3 regions of the Pseudoduganella sp. HUAS MS19 genome follow, and region 3 is predicted to be linked to each of the others. Evidence: riboswitches for the same ligand, from Rfam matches in the RefSeq annotation. Region 3 holds a riboswitch; each other region holds the start of a gene.
The links. A riboswitch is a leader RNA that binds a small molecule or an ion and turns the genes downstream of it on or off. The one in region 3 is predicted to bind cobalamin.

Region 1 (4,102 bases), 1.7 Mb from region 3:
TGAAGACTTGGTCGCGGCATTGTTTGCTGGCCAGCGCATTGCGCTGGTTTTCCGCATTCACCAGCGCCAGGACGAGCCAGAACGCCAGCCCGGACAGCAGGATAACCAGCGTCCAGGCCAGATGATTGACCCAGGTGCGCTGCACCAGGCCGGCCTCGTCAGGGGCCGATTCCCGGAATGCTCGCATCACCCCTTCTTCACGTTCGTCCATGTCTTACTTCTTGCTTGCTGCAACCTTGGCGACCAGGTAGTCGACAACCGCCAGCGCCGCGGCCTGGGACTGCTCTTCCGGCTGATTCGGGCGGCCGGCCATGGTCGGGGAGGTCACGTAACGGCCATCGACCACCAGGGTCGGCGCGCTGTCCACCTTGTACTGGGCAACGGTACTCTCCATGCGCTTCATTTTAGACTCGACGCTGAAGGATTTGTAGACGCTTTCATATTTGGCCTTGTCGATGCCGGCGCTGACCACCACGGCAGTCACGTCTTCCTCACGCATCAGGCGCTTGCGCTCAACGTGGATGGCATGGAACAGCTTCTGGCTGGCGGCATCGGTGGCGCCCATGGCTTCCAGGGTCACGTATGCGCGTGCCAGCGGGTCCTTTTCGCCGCGGGCGAAGTGAATGCGGCGGAAGTGGACCTTGTCGGCGTTCTGCTTGACCCAGGCGGCGATGCGCGGCTCAAGCGCGTTGCAGTGCGGGCAGGTGTACATGAAGAACTCGACCACCTCGACCTTTTTACCCTGGGCTTCAGTGCGCACCGGGGTGTCAAGGACCGTATAGTCAACGCCTTGTTTCGGCTCGGCGGCGTAGGCGCCGGCGGCGGTAAACATCAGGGCGGCAGAAGCAATCAGCAGTCGCAGCAAACGCATGGTCATCCTTACGGGTAAGTGGTAAACGCCGCGAGATTACCATTTTTTGCGCGCTGTGATCAGCCCCGTGGGCCAAATTGGCGCCAACGGGGCGGTTTTAAGCCAGCTTTAAGCGCTTAGAAGTCGTAGCGCGCCGAAACTTTCAGTTGGCGGCCGCTGTTCGGATAAATGCCTGCGCGGCAGCTGAACGCCTGGCTGAAGTGCTCCTTGTCGAACATGTTCAGCGCGGTCAGCGCCAGCTCCCATTGGCCGAATCTGCGCGCGTAGCGGCCATCGACCACGGTATATGCCGGCATGCGGGCGTCGCAGCTATTGTCAAAGTCGCCACCATAACGCTGCTTACCCACGCGCTGCACGCCAATGTCGGCGCTCTGGCCGTCGGAAGGCAGCCATGCCAGGCGCACGGTCAGGATGTTCTTCGGTACCAGCGCCAGCTCGCGCCCGGCGTTAGGGCCGGAGCGGAACTCGGCCTCCACTTGCTGGTAGTGGCCCTGCACCTGCCATGCCGGAGCGAAGCGGTAGCTGCCGTCCAGTTCAAAGCCCTTGCGCTGGGTCGGGGCCAGGTTGGTGTTGGCGCCGAACATGCCTGCGGTCGGATCGTAGTAGATCTCGTTGTCCAGGTTGTGGCGGAAGATGCGCGCGTCGGCCTTGAAGGCGCCCCGCGCGTAACCGAGGCCGATTTCAGCATCGTGCGAGCTCTGGGTTTCCAGCGGCTTGTTGGCTTGCGGGGTGAAGCCGTTCTCGTCGGAGTTGGCAACGCGGTAGCTCTGGCCCAGCTTGGCCCAGGCGGTCAGGCCTGGCGCGGCCAGCATGCTGCCCTGCACTTCCCAGGCGTTGTTGGCTTGCTTGACGCTGTACGTGGCGCTGGTGAATGGCATCGGATCGACCGAGTCCTTGTCGAACAGTTCGCGGCGCACACCGGCGGACAGGCGGAACTGTTGCCGACCGGTGAATTTCATCTCGTCGCGCACGTAGAAGGCCTTGCTCTTCTGCTTGGCGTCGGCGGCCGAGAAGGTTGCAGTGGTGACGCGGTTCCAGCGGCCGAAGTCAAAGCCGGCAACCAGTTCGTTCAGCACGCCGTTGAACTGGCCCAGGTGGCGCACGCGCGGCGAGAACTGGGTCTGCTCGGTGTCGTAGGCCGAACTGGAAACGCCAAACATGGTGAAATAGGTGGCTTTGGCTTCCTTCTTGCGGTGCGACAGCTCGGCCGCCAGGTCGAAGGCGCCGATCTTGCGTTCCCAGGCGGCTGTGTAGCGCTCGCTATCGAGCTTGCCGAAATCGTTCGGGGTCAGGGTCTGGCGCGGGTTGGCGTTGAATTGCGCTTCCGTCAGGCTGCCGGCGAAGCGCTGGTCCTGGCGCGCGATATCGGCGCGCAGCGAGAAGCTGCCAACGCCTGTGTGGAACTTGACGCCGCCGTTGAAGCGCGACTGCTTGAACTCGTTGTTGTCGCGATAGTTGTCGGAGCGCTGGTGGCCGGCCGAAGCATCAAAGGCGAAATCGTCGAAGCCCTGCACCACGCTGGCGCGCACTTCGCCGCTGTCGAACTGGCCCAGCTCAGTGAACATATTGCCGCTGCGGGCACCGGCCTGCGGGCGCCTGGTGGTGATCTGGATCACGCCGCCGGTCGCGCCTTCACCATACAGCACGCTGGCGCCGCCGCGCATGATATCGATACGCTCCACCATATCGATCGGGATGGTGGACAGGGTCGCACTGGACAGCTCGTTCTCGTTCAGGCGCACGCCATCCAGCACGATCACCACGTTCTGGTCGCTGTTGGCGCCAAAGCCGCGCAGGTCGAGGCCGAAGTCGGGGCTGCCGGTCAGGCTCTGGCGGCCGTATACGCCGCCGATCTTGCGGATCGCCTGGCTGACGTCGGATACGCCGGCGCGGCGAATATCTGCCGCGGTAATGGTGGTGGCGCCGATCGGCAGCAGCGATGGATCGCTGGCAAAGCGGGAACCGGAAACGACAACGGTGTTGGATTGGGCTTGGGCCGCTGCGGCAAAGCACAGGGCAACAGCTGCGGCAAGCGCGCAGCGCGAGGTGATGAAGGTCATGACTTTTTGAATGAGTATTTTCCGCCTGCCTCCCCGCAGCCGGAATCCACGGAAGACGATCCCTGTGCGGGTGCGCTTCCACCTCCCTGGCCGGTATCCGGGCTGGCAAGACTGACCGTTCCACCTTCCTGCAGCTGCAGTGGTTATCTGGCGCGGCCTGCCGTCATGAGGACGGCGCTTGCGTACCGTTGCGGGGGCAGCACATTGCGTTTCCCGTTTAACTGCCTCCATGAACAGGAGGCGGGCACCAAGGCGCCCACATTATACGCTGCTTAGGCTATAGTGACGCGTTGCCAAATTGTTATGAGGGACTCATGCGTACTTTCATCGCGCTCGCGGCCATCGCACTGCTGGCCGGCGCCGCCGCACCGCAAGCCGAGATACCGACGGCGCCGCGCAACGCCGCCGCAGTCACCGCGCCCAGCGCCCCCGGTGCGTGGGGCGGCATGCGCACCGGCCAGGAAGCCACGCTGTCGGACCGCGTGGTTGACTACAAGATCGAGGCCAGCCTCGATCCCGTCAAGCACACCATCGATGGCAAGCAGCGCCTGACCTGGCGCAACCGCAGCAGCAATCCGGTACGCAGCGTGTACATGCACCTGTACCTGAACGCCTTCCAGAATCCCGGCAGCACCTACTTCACCGAGCAGCGCAAGAGCGGCGCCGGCTTGCGCTCCGGCGTCGATACCAGTGACGGCGAATGGGGCTACATCGCGTTGCGCAGCGTGCAGCAGAACGGGGCCAAGGTAGCGTGGCAGTTCGTGCAGCCCGATGGCGGCCCCGCCACCGACCGCACCGTGGTGCGCATGGACCTGCCGCAGCCGGTCGCGCCCGGCGCCAGCACCACGCTCGACATCAGCTTTTTCGACCAGTTGCCGCGCGTGGTATCGCGCACCGGCTACTTCGGCACCTTCCACCTGGTGGCGCAATGGTTCCCCAAGATCGCCGTCCTTGAATTGCCCGGTGAGCGCGGCGCCACGCAGGCACGCTGGAATGCGCACGAGTTCCATGCCGAGTCGGAGTTCTATGCCGACTTCGGCAGCTACGACGTCAAACTGACCGTACCTAAAGGCTATACCGTGGGCGCCACCGGCGAGCTGCAAGGCCCGCCGGCCGAAAAGGACGGCAAGCTGACCCACCACTTCGTACAAGGCGACGTGCACGATTTTGC
Region 2 (4,102 bases), 3.0 Mb from region 3:
CCGTGCTTTGCCAGTTCGGCATGCAATGCCATTGCCTGCGGCAGGCGCTGGCCTGCGGCGCGTAACGCTTCACGCTGCAAAGCCAGCTGCTGCACTGGAGCAGAGGCGGTGCAGCGGCCTGTCGCCATCAAGTGAATCTCGTCGGCCCAGCGATAGGCGAAGTCGACGTCATGGGTGGACAGCACGATCGTGACGCCGCGTGCTGCCAGGCGGTTGAGCAATGCTTCAAGTTCGGCCTGCGTAGGCGCGTCCAGGCCCGCCATCGGTTCGTCCAGCAGCAGGACTTCCGGCTCCATGGCCAGGACGCCGGCGATGCAGGCGCGCTTCTTCTGGCCGAAGCTCAGGTGGTGCACGGGCCGGCGGCCGAAGCCTGCCAGCCCCACCGCATCGAGCGCCGCGGCCACGCGTGCGCGTACCGTGGCATCGTCGAGTCCGAGATTGAGCGGCCCGAATGCCACGTCTTCTTCGACCAGCGCACAGACCAGCTGGCGGTCCGGGTTCTGGAACACCAGGCCGACACGGCTTCGCAAGGCGTTCAAACCAGGACGGCTGTAGTCATAGGGCTGGCCGTGCCAGCGCAGGTTGCCGGCGGTCGGGCGCAGCAAGCCGTTCAAATGCAGGAGCAGCGTCGTTTTGCCGGCGCCATTGGCACCGAGCAGCGCGTGGCGGCCCCGCCGCAGCGTCAGGTTGCAGCCGCGCAGGCCGGAATTGCCGTCGGCGAACGCATGCTCCACTGCTTCCAGTCCTATCAAGGGAGTCATAGCCTGTCCCGCAAGGAAAATGCCAGCAGCAGCGCGCTCGCAACCAGCGACAGTGCGACATGGCGCCGTGCATGAGGGAAGGACGCAGGCAGGAAACGCAGGCCGCCCTGGAAGGCGCGTGCATCGGCTGCCATTTGCAGTGCCGTTGCACGCTGCCATACCTGCAATGCCACCTGTCCGGCCAGCAAGCCTGTCGACCGCCAGCGCTGGAGCAAGCCACGATGCCCGAGGCGCGCCGCCTGCGCAGTGCCGGCTTCACTCCATGCCTGGCGCAGGACGAACAGCATGCGGTAGCACAGCGCCATCAGGTCCAGCAGCAACGCGGGCATACGCAGACGCCGCATCAACGACAGCAAGTCTGGCAGTGGCGTAGCCAGCACCAGTCCGAGTACCGCAGCCAGTGTGGCGAGCGAGCGCAGTGCAATGTGCGCGACAGCCGGCAGCAGTTCCGGCGCCCAGCGCCAGCCGCCGCCGGCAGCAGGTGTGAACAACATCGTCAAACAGGACAATAGAAGGAAGCCGAGCGGAGCTGCCGCCACGGCAAAATAGCTGCGCACCGGCACGCGCGCGCCGGCAAGTGTGGCGAGCGTCGACAGCAGCGCGAGCACGGCCAGCGTGCCCGGGCTAAGGGCGATCAGGGCGGCAGCCACCCCCGCCAGCGCGAACAGCGCCTTGGCGGCCGGCGTGACGCCCTGCCAGCGGCAGGCGTAGGCCGCGCCATCAATTCGCATCAGTATCCCGCCCCGACGCTGGGTGCGCGCGCCGGCGCTCGCGCTCCCGCGCAACCGACATGCCGAGCCAGAAACCGATTACGCCCGCCCCTGCCGCCGCCTGAAGCGCAAACAGCAGCGACGCGATCTCGCCGCTCGGAGGTTCGAACGGCGGCGCAAACCAAGGCTGGTAGGCGGGTGCGATCGTGCTGATTGCCTGCTGCGCGCGCGCGTCCGCGCCGGCGAATGCTTCTTGCGCCGCGGCCCCCGGCTCCGCCGGCGGCACGGCAGCAAGCCACAGCGGCAACACCGTCAACAGGACGATGGTCCCCCACAGCAAGGCGGTACTCGCCTTCATGCCGCTTTTCCTTTCGCCAGCGCCATCACCGGGAGCGTGCGCAGCTCATGCGCATTGAAGCGCGCCATTGCATTCACCACCAGCACGGACAGCAAGCCCTCGCTGATAGCGATCGGCAGTTGCGTCAGGCCGAAGATGCCGGCGAACTTGGCGAACGAAGCGCCGATGCCGCCGACCGGATCGGGAAAGGCCCAGGCCAATTGGGCCGATGTTGTCAGGTAGGTCGCCAGGTCACCAATGCAGGCAGCCATGAACACTGCCATGGAACGCGACAGGCCCAAGGCGGCCGCCGTGCGAAACACGCCATAGCAAACGAACGGCCCAACGACCGCCATGGAAAACACATTGGCGCCGAGCGTCGTCACGCCGCCGTGCGCCAGCAGCAAGGCCTGGAACAGCAGCACGATGAAGCCCACCGGTACCATCGCAGCCGGCCCAAACAGCAGCGCGCCCAGTCCTACGCCGGTGGGATGCGAGCAGCTTCCCGTCACGGACGGCAGCTTCAGCGCCGACAGCAGGAAAGCAAAGGCCGCAGCCACGCCCAGCAGCATGCGCCGTTCCGGATGCAGCCGCAGGTCCCGCGACATGTTGCGCAAGCCCCAGGCCAGGAACGGAATGGAGACGGCTGCCCAGCCCAACGCATGCGCCGGGGGCAGGAAACCTTCCATGATGTGCATTCGAAACCTCCCGTCGAATGGTCAATGGGAGCACTTTCAGGGGAGAGCAAAAAAGACGGTCGACAAGGCGGGCGGACAAGACGCAGGAAGCCGGTCGACAGCGGCTTCCCTTCACCCCGGAGAATAGTGCTGGCAGTATCGGGCCGGTATTCTGGCTCGCCTTCATCCTCGTTCGGGCCTTCCCGCGCAAGCGCAGTGGCGTGTTTCCGAAGTCGTCAGGCTTACAGCAGCGGGGGCTGCACCGGAATGGCTGCATATGGCAGCGTCACCGGTTTCCCGTTTAACGCGCATCCAGGACAGGACGCGCGCACCCAATTGCCGAATAGTACATTAAAGAACTTGGCGGTGGCAAACCGCACCGTCCTAATAACTTTTATAAAAAAAGTCGCTCCTGACTAGCTTCCGCAGGGTTGAAGAAATCAGACAATCCCGGCGCACGATAGGTTTTACCCAAGCATTTCTCGCTATACTGCTCCCTCCAGGAAATTTCCAAGGGGCAACAATGGACGACACAATCGAACAGAACGAGAGCCTGCCAAAGCTCCCGGCGGCGCTCGCTGCGGCGGCGCTGCTGACCGCCTGCGGCGGCGGTGGCGGAGGCAGTGAAAGCGACGGCGGCAGCACTTCCCCGGTACCGCAGACCTTGGGCGAATCGATTGCCAGCGCCCAGGCCGCGCGCTTCCTCGCCCAGGCGTCGATGGGCGCAACGCGTGAACAGATGGCCAAGGTGCAGGCTGTCGGCTACAGCAAGTGGCTGGACGAGCAAATGGCAATGCCGGCATCGCAATCACGCTGGGACTGGCTGATGGCCAAGGGCTTCAACGCCATCGAGAACAAGAACAACCAGGCCGGTATCGACGCAGCGCTCTGGTTCAAGCTGCTGAAGTCCCCCGATACCCTGCGCCAGCGCGTGACGCTGGCCCTGTCCGAAATCGTTGTCGCTTCGCTGGACGGCTTTACCGGAGCCTGGCGCGCCTTCACCGGCGCCGCCTACATGGACCTCCTCGAGGCCAACGCCTTCGGCAATTACCGAACCTTGCTGCAGCAGGTCACACTGTCGACCGCCATGGGCGAGTACCTGACCTATCGCGGCAACGCCAAGGCCAATCCGAAGACCGGCTCCATGCCGGACGAGAATTACGCGCGCGAGATCCTGCAGCTCTTCACCATCGGCCTGGTGAAACTGAACCCGGACGGCACGGCAACCGAGCAGGAAACCTACACCCAGGCCGACATTTCCGGCCTGGCCCGCGTTTTCACCGGCTGGGACTCGGATCTCGCCGGCGGCACCAACGATACGCCGGACTACCGCAAGCGGCCGATGGTCCAGGTCGGAAGCAAATACGAGCCCGGCGAAAAAATCTTCCTCGGCACCACCATCGCCAGCGGCGTCGACGCCGCGACGGCCCTGAACAAGGCGCTCGACGCGATTTTCGCGCACCCTAACGTGGCGCCATTCGTTTCGAAGCAACTGATCCAGCGCCTGGTCACCAGCAACCCCGCACCAGCCTATGTGGCGCGCGTGGCCGCCGTCTTCGACAACAACGGCAGCGGCGTCAAAGGCGACCTGAAAGCAGTGATCAAGGCGATCCTGCT
Region 3 (7,272 bases):
ATCAAGTATTCTTGATCGGCCTTTCAGGATGATAACCCCAAAGTTCGCCGTTCAGCCGTTCGGAAGCCGCCTGGAGGCCTCCGCTGGAAAGCTGGGCCGGGGAAACGCCATCCACGCGGTGGATGGCGTGTACCTGCGTCACAGCGGTGCGCCGCCGCCGTTCTCTGGACTATCTGTCGCACGGGCGGGCGGATCCGAGGCAACCTGCCTCAGGTCCTGCACCAGCTCGAGGGCTGGACCGCCGCCGTCAATGCCCTCGCGGCTGCCATGGCGTGCCGGAGCCGGCTCGCTGGCCTCGGAAATGGCCTGCAGCAGTTGCTGGGAAGGTGGGCCGGCATCGGTGGCCTCAGCTGCTCCTGTTGCGAATGAAGTGGCGTCGCGGCCACCAGCCTGCACCAGGCTGCCGCGCAAGCCGGCACCGGTCTGTTCATCTGTCTCGATGACGATACGCATGAATCGCTCCTTTCAGTTCAACACCGCATAACGCGCTTCGATGTTCACAGGCTCGGCGCTTACATTGCGAATGCTGATCCAGTAAGTAATATTGTTGGCATCGGCCCGCTCCACCTCGACATCCCAGTCGATCTGCGGCGAACCCGGGCGAGGCGAAGTCGGCACCACGTTCCACTTGACGTGCCAGGCCTGTGGCCAGTTGAAGGTAAACCAGCGGCGGGTGGCGCCCGCAGGAACTGAACCCGTGAATTGAACTCCAACTCTCATGATATGTTCTCCGAAAGATTTACCAACCCAGCACGGCGTAGCGGGCCTCAATATCGCATGGGGCGGCGCTGACGTTCGTAATCGTTATCCAGTACGTGATATACGCATCGGACGCCCGCTCCACCTGGACCTGCCATTTGATTTGCGGGCCACCCGGCCGCGGGGTCGTCGGGATAACTGTCCACAGCACATGCCAATGTGCCGGCCAGTTGTAGGTGAACCAGCGGCGGCTCGCGCCCGCAGGCAGGTTCCCGCGGAACTGGACACCGACCCAGGGCGTCACGCTGGCAGTCACCGCCCCCAGGATCTGGCGCAGGTTGGGACGATTGCCGATGCGCTGGCTGGCCGGGCGCGCCGGCGCATCTTGCTGGGGTGAGCCCGTGCTGCGCAAGATCTCCCGCGCCCGTGCCGGAGACAGGGGGATACGCCCGCGGGCGCGCAGTACGCCCTGCGTGCATGCGAGGGCGCCAACCACAATCGGGGAAGCGCTGGAGGTTCCGCTGAAGCGGTCGGTGTACCAGAGGTCCTGGTTTTCGCCGCCTTGCAGATCGCCATAACCGGTGGTGGTGACTTCGCGGCCCCAGCCCTGAGCGTCCACGCAGGCGCCGTAATTGGAGAATCCAAGGCGTGACCTGTCCGGACCATGGTCACGGCCATGGGTTCCAGGTGGCGGCGCCCCGGCGCCGACCACAATGGCGCCGCATTGGGGATTGCTGCGATTGAATGGGTTGGTCCAGGTTGCCGGGAAACCTGCTGGCCGGGTGTTATAAATGGCATCATCCAGGTTCTCGGCGCCGTTGCCTGCTGCCTCGACCACCAGGATGCCTTTGCTGCTGGCATACCGGATTGCTGCGAAATCATCCGGCCACCACTCGACGGCGACGTAGCCCAGTTGATCCAGCCGGCCCGCAAAGGCATAACGTGGTCCAGGCCGGTGGATTTCCAGCAGCATGATGTCGCCAGGACGCAGACGGTCGGCCGCGTTGCGGATTGCCGTTGCAGTCGGCATGGAGAAGGCAACCGCGCTGATGACCGCCTCCGGCGCAATGCCTGTGACGCCGATGGTGTTGCGGTCGCCGCTGATCTCACCCAGTACGGCCGTGCCGTGGTCGGTGTTGGTGGACCCGGTCCCGCCTACAATGCCGCCCTGGTTCAGGCGCAGGTCTTCATGGCTGAAGCGCCATCCCCACTCGAGGTCGATGACGTTCACGTTAGTGCCGCCCCCTCCGCCCAAGGTCCAGGCATAGCGAGCATCGATACCGCCAGGTGCGGGGTCGAGATAGCCTTGCCTGCCGCTGAAGTCTGCAGTCACCGGGGGCGCATCTTGCGCATCCGGCGTCATGGTATTCAGTTCTTCCCAGGTGACATCCAGCGCCGCATGCGCCAACTCGGCTGGCGGCTTGATGTAAGCGGCATTGACCGCAGGCTGCTTACGCAACTGTTCGGCCAGGTGCGCCATGCGGTCCTGCGGCACGTCGACCCGGTAATACACGGACAAGTCCGGCATCTCAGGACTGCCGTCCATTGCCGCCGGCGCTAATTGCCGCTCATGCAGTACCTTCTCTTCGTTGCCGAACAGCGGCTCCAGCACAATCTGCTCCGCTTCAAGCAAACGTGCCAGCGGCGACACGTCCGCGCTGGCGGCCGACTCGATACCATCCGGCCGGGAGCGCAGGGCAAAGCCAGGCTCAGCGACAACAATCAACTCCCACTCGCTTTTGAGCCTTTCCGGTACACTGCCATCGCCGGACGGTGGGCCGCCGGCTTGCTTGTTCCCTGCGATAAAACCACGATTCTTCTGCATTGCAGATCCTCCCCTTACTGTCGTGTTGCAGTCAATTTCAGGGCATCTCGTCGCGCGGCTTAAGGTAGGCTGATAGAACTCCAGGGGCTTGCTGCAACAAGCTGGCCGCGTGCGCGGCGGCCTCCTGATCCGGTATCTCCGCATAGAAGAAACCCGAGAGATCAGGATCGCTGCTGCCCGGGTGCATTGGTTGCAAGTCGAGTGCGAGTGCCGTCAGCGTACGTTTCAACTCCGGGGTGAATGACTGCGCATCACCACCAGGATTGACTTGCGAAATTGCCGGGGCGAGCTTGACGACTAATTGCATGGACCTCCTTTAAATGAAGTGGGGCGCGGGCGGCCAAGCGCCGACAGCACCAGTTCACTATAGGCTTCCATCCCAAGGAGATTCTCTTGAATTGTCACGGCTCCGCACCATCCGACGAAGCGGCATGGACAGTGCGGCGGGCAGGCGTTCTATCCGGGGCCGTGACTGATCAACAGGCGGTGCGGCCCCGCTCCGTGCTCGGACAGTTTGTCGGAAGGGTTGCGCAGTTGGCAGCGATCCAGGGACAAGCATCCACAGCCGATGCAATCGTCAAGCGTGTCCCGCAACTTCCGCAACTGCGCTATGCGCTCGTCCAGTTCACTCCGCCATGAGGCCGAAAGCCGTTCCCAGTCCGCACGGCCAGGCGCCGCCGATACGGGCAATGTGGCCAATGCCGACCGAATGTCGGCAAGGGATATGCCCACCCTTTGCGCGACGCGTATAAACGCCACGCGCCGCAGCACATCGCGCGAATACCGGCGCTGGTTGCCTTCGGTGCGGCAGCTGCTGATCAGACCCTTGGTCTCGTAGAAATGGAGGGTGGACACAGCGACGCCGCTACGGCGCGCCACCTCGCCGACCGACAGGTTGAGAGAGATACCAGCTTGCTCGTTCTTCATGTTCACACCCCCTTGACCTCAATTATACTTGAGGTTTTAGACTGCTTCTGTGGCGGGCATTTTGCGCGCATTCACCAGGAGTTATCTAAAGATGCAGAACCTGTACGGGGGCGTAGCGTGAACGTCCAATTCAAGCACACCATTGTCCGGCAAGACGACCAGCACAAGCCGGCAGATTTCCTTGCCAAGATCCTCGGGTTATCCGACCCGTCGCAACTTGGATCGATGCTCCTCGTTCACGCTCCAAATGAAGGCGCAGGCTCTTCCCTGCATTACGCATTTGTCGTGAGCGAAGAAGAATTCGATCAGGTACTCGCCCATACCCGTGATGAAGGGCTCGAATACTGCGCCGCCCGCGGCAAGCAGGACCAAGCGGGAGTCTGCCACCACAAAGGAGGCCGGGCGATATACATTGAAGCACCTGATGGCCATCTGCTCGAAGTCATGACCCAGGCTGGAAGCGAAGCGTGAAGCCCGGATCGTACCGAGGCTGCACATCGCTGCCCATCACCGCCCCGTATGGAACCACCATGATTCCCGTCATCTGCCTGTTGGCTTTGTCTTGCGCCCTGGAGCAATGAAATTTCCAGGAGTTTTTTTTTCTTGCCGGGTTATCCCTGTTTCCCTGTAAAATGCGCCGCAATACGTGAAAGGTGCCCTTCTGCTTGTCAGCCGAAGGGTGAAACGGGAAGCCGGTGACGCGTGAGGTTTTCATCTCGCGCCAGTCCGGCGCAGTCCCCGCTGCTGTAAGCCTGACGACTTTGACCAACCGCCACTGTGCACCGCACGGGAAGGCAAGGTCAGGGAAGGATGAGGGTAAGCCAGAAGACCGGCCAGTCACGATGAATGTCCAAAGCCCGGGGTGTGGCTTTGGACAGGAATGTATTTGCCGTTTTCCATTTTTATCGCTTAACAAAACTGCGCTCGGTCCGGGTGCGCGCTCGCGTTCGCAATGCGTGCGCTGTGCCGGCCGCAGCGCCGGTGCGTCACGCATTTACCTACTACAGAAATCCTTTCCATGTTGCCAATCCGTCCAGTCAATCGCCCCCTCCTTCACCCTGTCATAGCCGCCATCTCACTGCTTTCCACCGCCGGCGCCTGGGCCCAGCAAGCTGAGGTCATGCCAACCGTCACCGTGCAAGGCGTGGCGGAGTTTGAGGGGCTGGGACTGGGGCGCCAGGGCGCTACGGCCAGCCGATTGAACCTGGCAGTACAGGAATTGCCGGCAAGCGTAGCATTGCTCAGCGCAGACACGATGCAGGCGCGTGGCGACCTGCTGCTCAAAGACGCCATCACCCGTACAACCGGCCTGACGGACACCAGCTCGCCCGGGAACGGCGTCGCCTATTCTGCGCGCGGCTTCAGCGGCAACAGTTCCATCGCAATATTGGAGAACGGCCTGCGCCCGCAGGTAGGCTCTGGCACAGCCACCTACCCCGCCGATCCCTGGGGCTATGAATACATCGAAGTGCTGCGCGGTCCTGGTTCGGTCGTCCACGGCAGCGGCACTACCGGCGCGACCATCAATGCCGTGCGCAAGGCACCGCAGCGCGCCAGCAGCTACGAAGCGATGGCCGGGATCGGCGGCGGCAAGACCCTGCGAGGTGGCGTAGGCGCCACTGGCCCCCTAGGTGCAAAGGGAGCGTTCCGCATCGATGCCTATGCCGATCGCGGCGACGGGTTGGTCGATCGTGGCCAGTCCCGGCACGGGAAAGTCCTCTCGAGCATGACTTATGCGCTAACGCCCAACGTGGATTTCGACCTGTCGCTCGATCACCTGGAACAGGAACCGCAGCGCTACTTTGGCACACCACTCGTCAATGGCCGTATCCCGCGCGAACTTCGCGACCAGAACTACAACGTCGGCGACGCCGACATCTCGTTTCAGGATGACAAAGCTGTGGCGCGCCTGAGCTGGCGAATCAACCCGGCGTTGGCCGTGATCAATGAGCTCGCCTATCTGAAAGCGCGTCGCAACTGGCGCAATGCGGAAAACTATTTCTACGACACGCAGTCCCGGCTGGTCGAGCGGACTGACTATATCGCCATCCGGCATAACCAGGAACAGACTGGCAATCGTCTGGAAGCACGTTGGAGCGCAGGCGCCAACCGCGTAGTGGCAGGCTGGGAGGTGGCCACCATCGACTTCATGCATACCAATAACTCGCCTTACAGCGGTGCATCCACGGTGGCGCCGATCGGCTTCGAACCAGGCATGTTCGAGAGTCCGGATCCGCTACGCCCCAATTTCGCTACCGACACCACGACCAATGCACTGTACCTGGAGGAGGCCTATGCCATTAACCAGCGCCTGCTGCTGCTCGCTGGACTGCGCCACGACCGCTACAAGGTCAAGCGCGTCAGCCTGCTGGGCGCCCCTGGCTTTACCTCCCGGCTTCATTCGAATGCGGTACGCCTCGGCTTGACCTGGCATCTCGCGGCCGATACCGCACTGTATGGCCAGGTCAGCAGCGGCAGCGACCCGGTTTCCAGCTTGCTGTCGCTGAACCTGGCCAACAGCCGGTACAAGCTTACCAGCTCGCGCCAGGTCGAGGCAGGCCTCAAGCAGTCGCTGGCGAACGGGAAAGCTGAATGGACGGCGGCACTTTACCGCATCAGTAAGGACGACATCATCACCCGCGACCCGTCCCATCCAGCGCTGTCCATCCAAGGCGGATCGCAGTCATCACGCGGCGTTGAGCTCAGTTCCAGCCTGAACCTCGCACAGGAATGGCGCCTGGAAGCGAACCTGGCCTACACCGATGCGAAATTCGACCGCTTGCTTGAGGGCGGCAATGTCTCGCGCGCAGGCAAGCACCCGGCCGACGTGCCAAGGATCTCGTCCAATTTTTGGCTTAATTACCGCACCAGCGCCTGGCGCATGGCGATCGGCGCGCGCTATGTAGGCCAACGCTTCATCGACAACGACAACACGCAACTGCTGCCGGCGTATACGACGATGGATGCCTCACTTGGCTGGAACTTCAACCGCAACGTCCTGATGCAACTGAACATGCGCAATCTGACCGACAAGCTGTACGCCAGCACCTCGTACAGCGATAGCCAGTACCTGCTGGGCGATCGCCGTCACGCCGAGCTGACCGTCCAATGGCGCTACTGATCCTCAAAGCCATGGGATCGTGGAAACGTCAGCTGCACCTGCTGCACCGCTGGCTTGGAATAGGCATTGGCTCGCTGCTACTGGTGTGGTTCGGTTCCGGCATGGTGATGATGTACGTGCCTTATCCGGCACTCAGCGAGCAGGAGCGCATGGCATGGCTTTCACCGCTGGACCTTTCGCAGCTCAAGGTAGGTGCCTGGGACGCATGGCAATCCTCCGGCCAGGCCGGTGTTCCGGACGCGGTGAGGCTCAACACCGTGGCGGGCAGGCCAGCCTATCACTTCAGGCGCGATGGCCACTGGTCATCGGCCTGGGCAGACACCGGCAGCGCGCTGCACGCCACGCCGGAAATCGCCCGGGCCGCAGCCAGGACTGCGGCGCCTGCTGCGCAGGGCGTAACGGTGCAAGTAATTGATGGGGATCAGTGGTCATTTGGTTCCATCAGAATGCACCGTCCGCTATACCGGGTTGAGGCCGACGACCCGGCCGGCAGTGTGCTGTATGTATCCGGCCGCACTGGCGAACTGGTACGGGATACCACGCGCAATGAACGCGCCTGGAACTGGGCCGGCTCGGTCGTTCACTGGGTCTACTTCACCCCATTACGCACGCATGGCCAGCCATGGCGGCAGGTGGTGTTATGGACCTCCGGTGCCGCATGCGTGCTGGTGGCAGCCGGCATGGTTCTAGGCCTACAACG

Region 1: another riboswitch for cobalamin. It lies ahead of ACWBU6_RS09500 (TonB-dependent receptor); the one in region 3 lies ahead of ACWBU6_RS17140 (TonB-dependent receptor).
Region 2: another riboswitch for cobalamin. It lies ahead of ACWBU6_RS01555 (energy-coupling factor ABC transporter permease); the one in region 3 lies ahead of ACWBU6_RS17140 (TonB-dependent receptor).

The regions. Positions count from the first base shown of each region.
Region 1 is NZ_CM132133.1:2,069,044-2,073,145, reverse strand. Features, by position in the region: gene ACWBU6_RS09510 (hypothetical protein) at 1-211, opposite strand, end outside; gene ACWBU6_RS09505 (thiol:disulfide interchange protein DsbA/DsbL) at 215-871, opposite strand; gene ACWBU6_RS09500 (TonB-dependent receptor) at 988-2,931, opposite strand; cobalamin riboswitch at 3,003-3,198, opposite strand; gene ACWBU6_RS09495 (M1 family metallopeptidase) at 3,246-4,102, shown strand, end outside.
Region 2 is NZ_CM132133.1:336,206-340,307, reverse strand. Features, by position in the region: gene ACWBU6_RS01570 (energy-coupling factor ABC transporter ATP-binding protein) at 1-761, opposite strand, end outside; gene cbiQ (cobalt ECF transporter T component CbiQ) at 758-1,492, opposite strand; gene ACWBU6_RS01560 (energy-coupling factor ABC transporter substrate-binding protein) at 1,482-1,829, opposite strand; gene ACWBU6_RS01555 (energy-coupling factor ABC transporter permease) at 1,826-2,506, opposite strand; cobalamin riboswitch at 2,631-2,834, opposite strand; gene ACWBU6_RS01550 (DUF1800 domain-containing protein) at 3,009-4,102, shown strand, end outside.
Region 3 is NZ_CM132133.1:3,789,061-3,796,332, forward strand. Features, by position in the region: gene ACWBU6_RS17110 (hypothetical protein) at 139-453, opposite strand; gene ACWBU6_RS17115 (hypothetical protein) at 466-720, opposite strand; gene ACWBU6_RS17120 (S8 family peptidase) at 740-2,524, opposite strand; gene ACWBU6_RS17125 (hypothetical protein) at 2,562-2,831, opposite strand; gene soxR (redox-sensitive transcriptional activator SoxR) at 2,981-3,451, opposite strand; gene ACWBU6_RS17135 (VOC family protein) at 3,569-3,922, shown strand; cobalamin riboswitch at 4,086-4,303, shown strand; gene ACWBU6_RS17140 (TonB-dependent receptor) at 4,572-6,572, shown strand; gene ACWBU6_RS17145 (PepSY domain-containing protein) at 6,560-7,272, shown strand, end outside.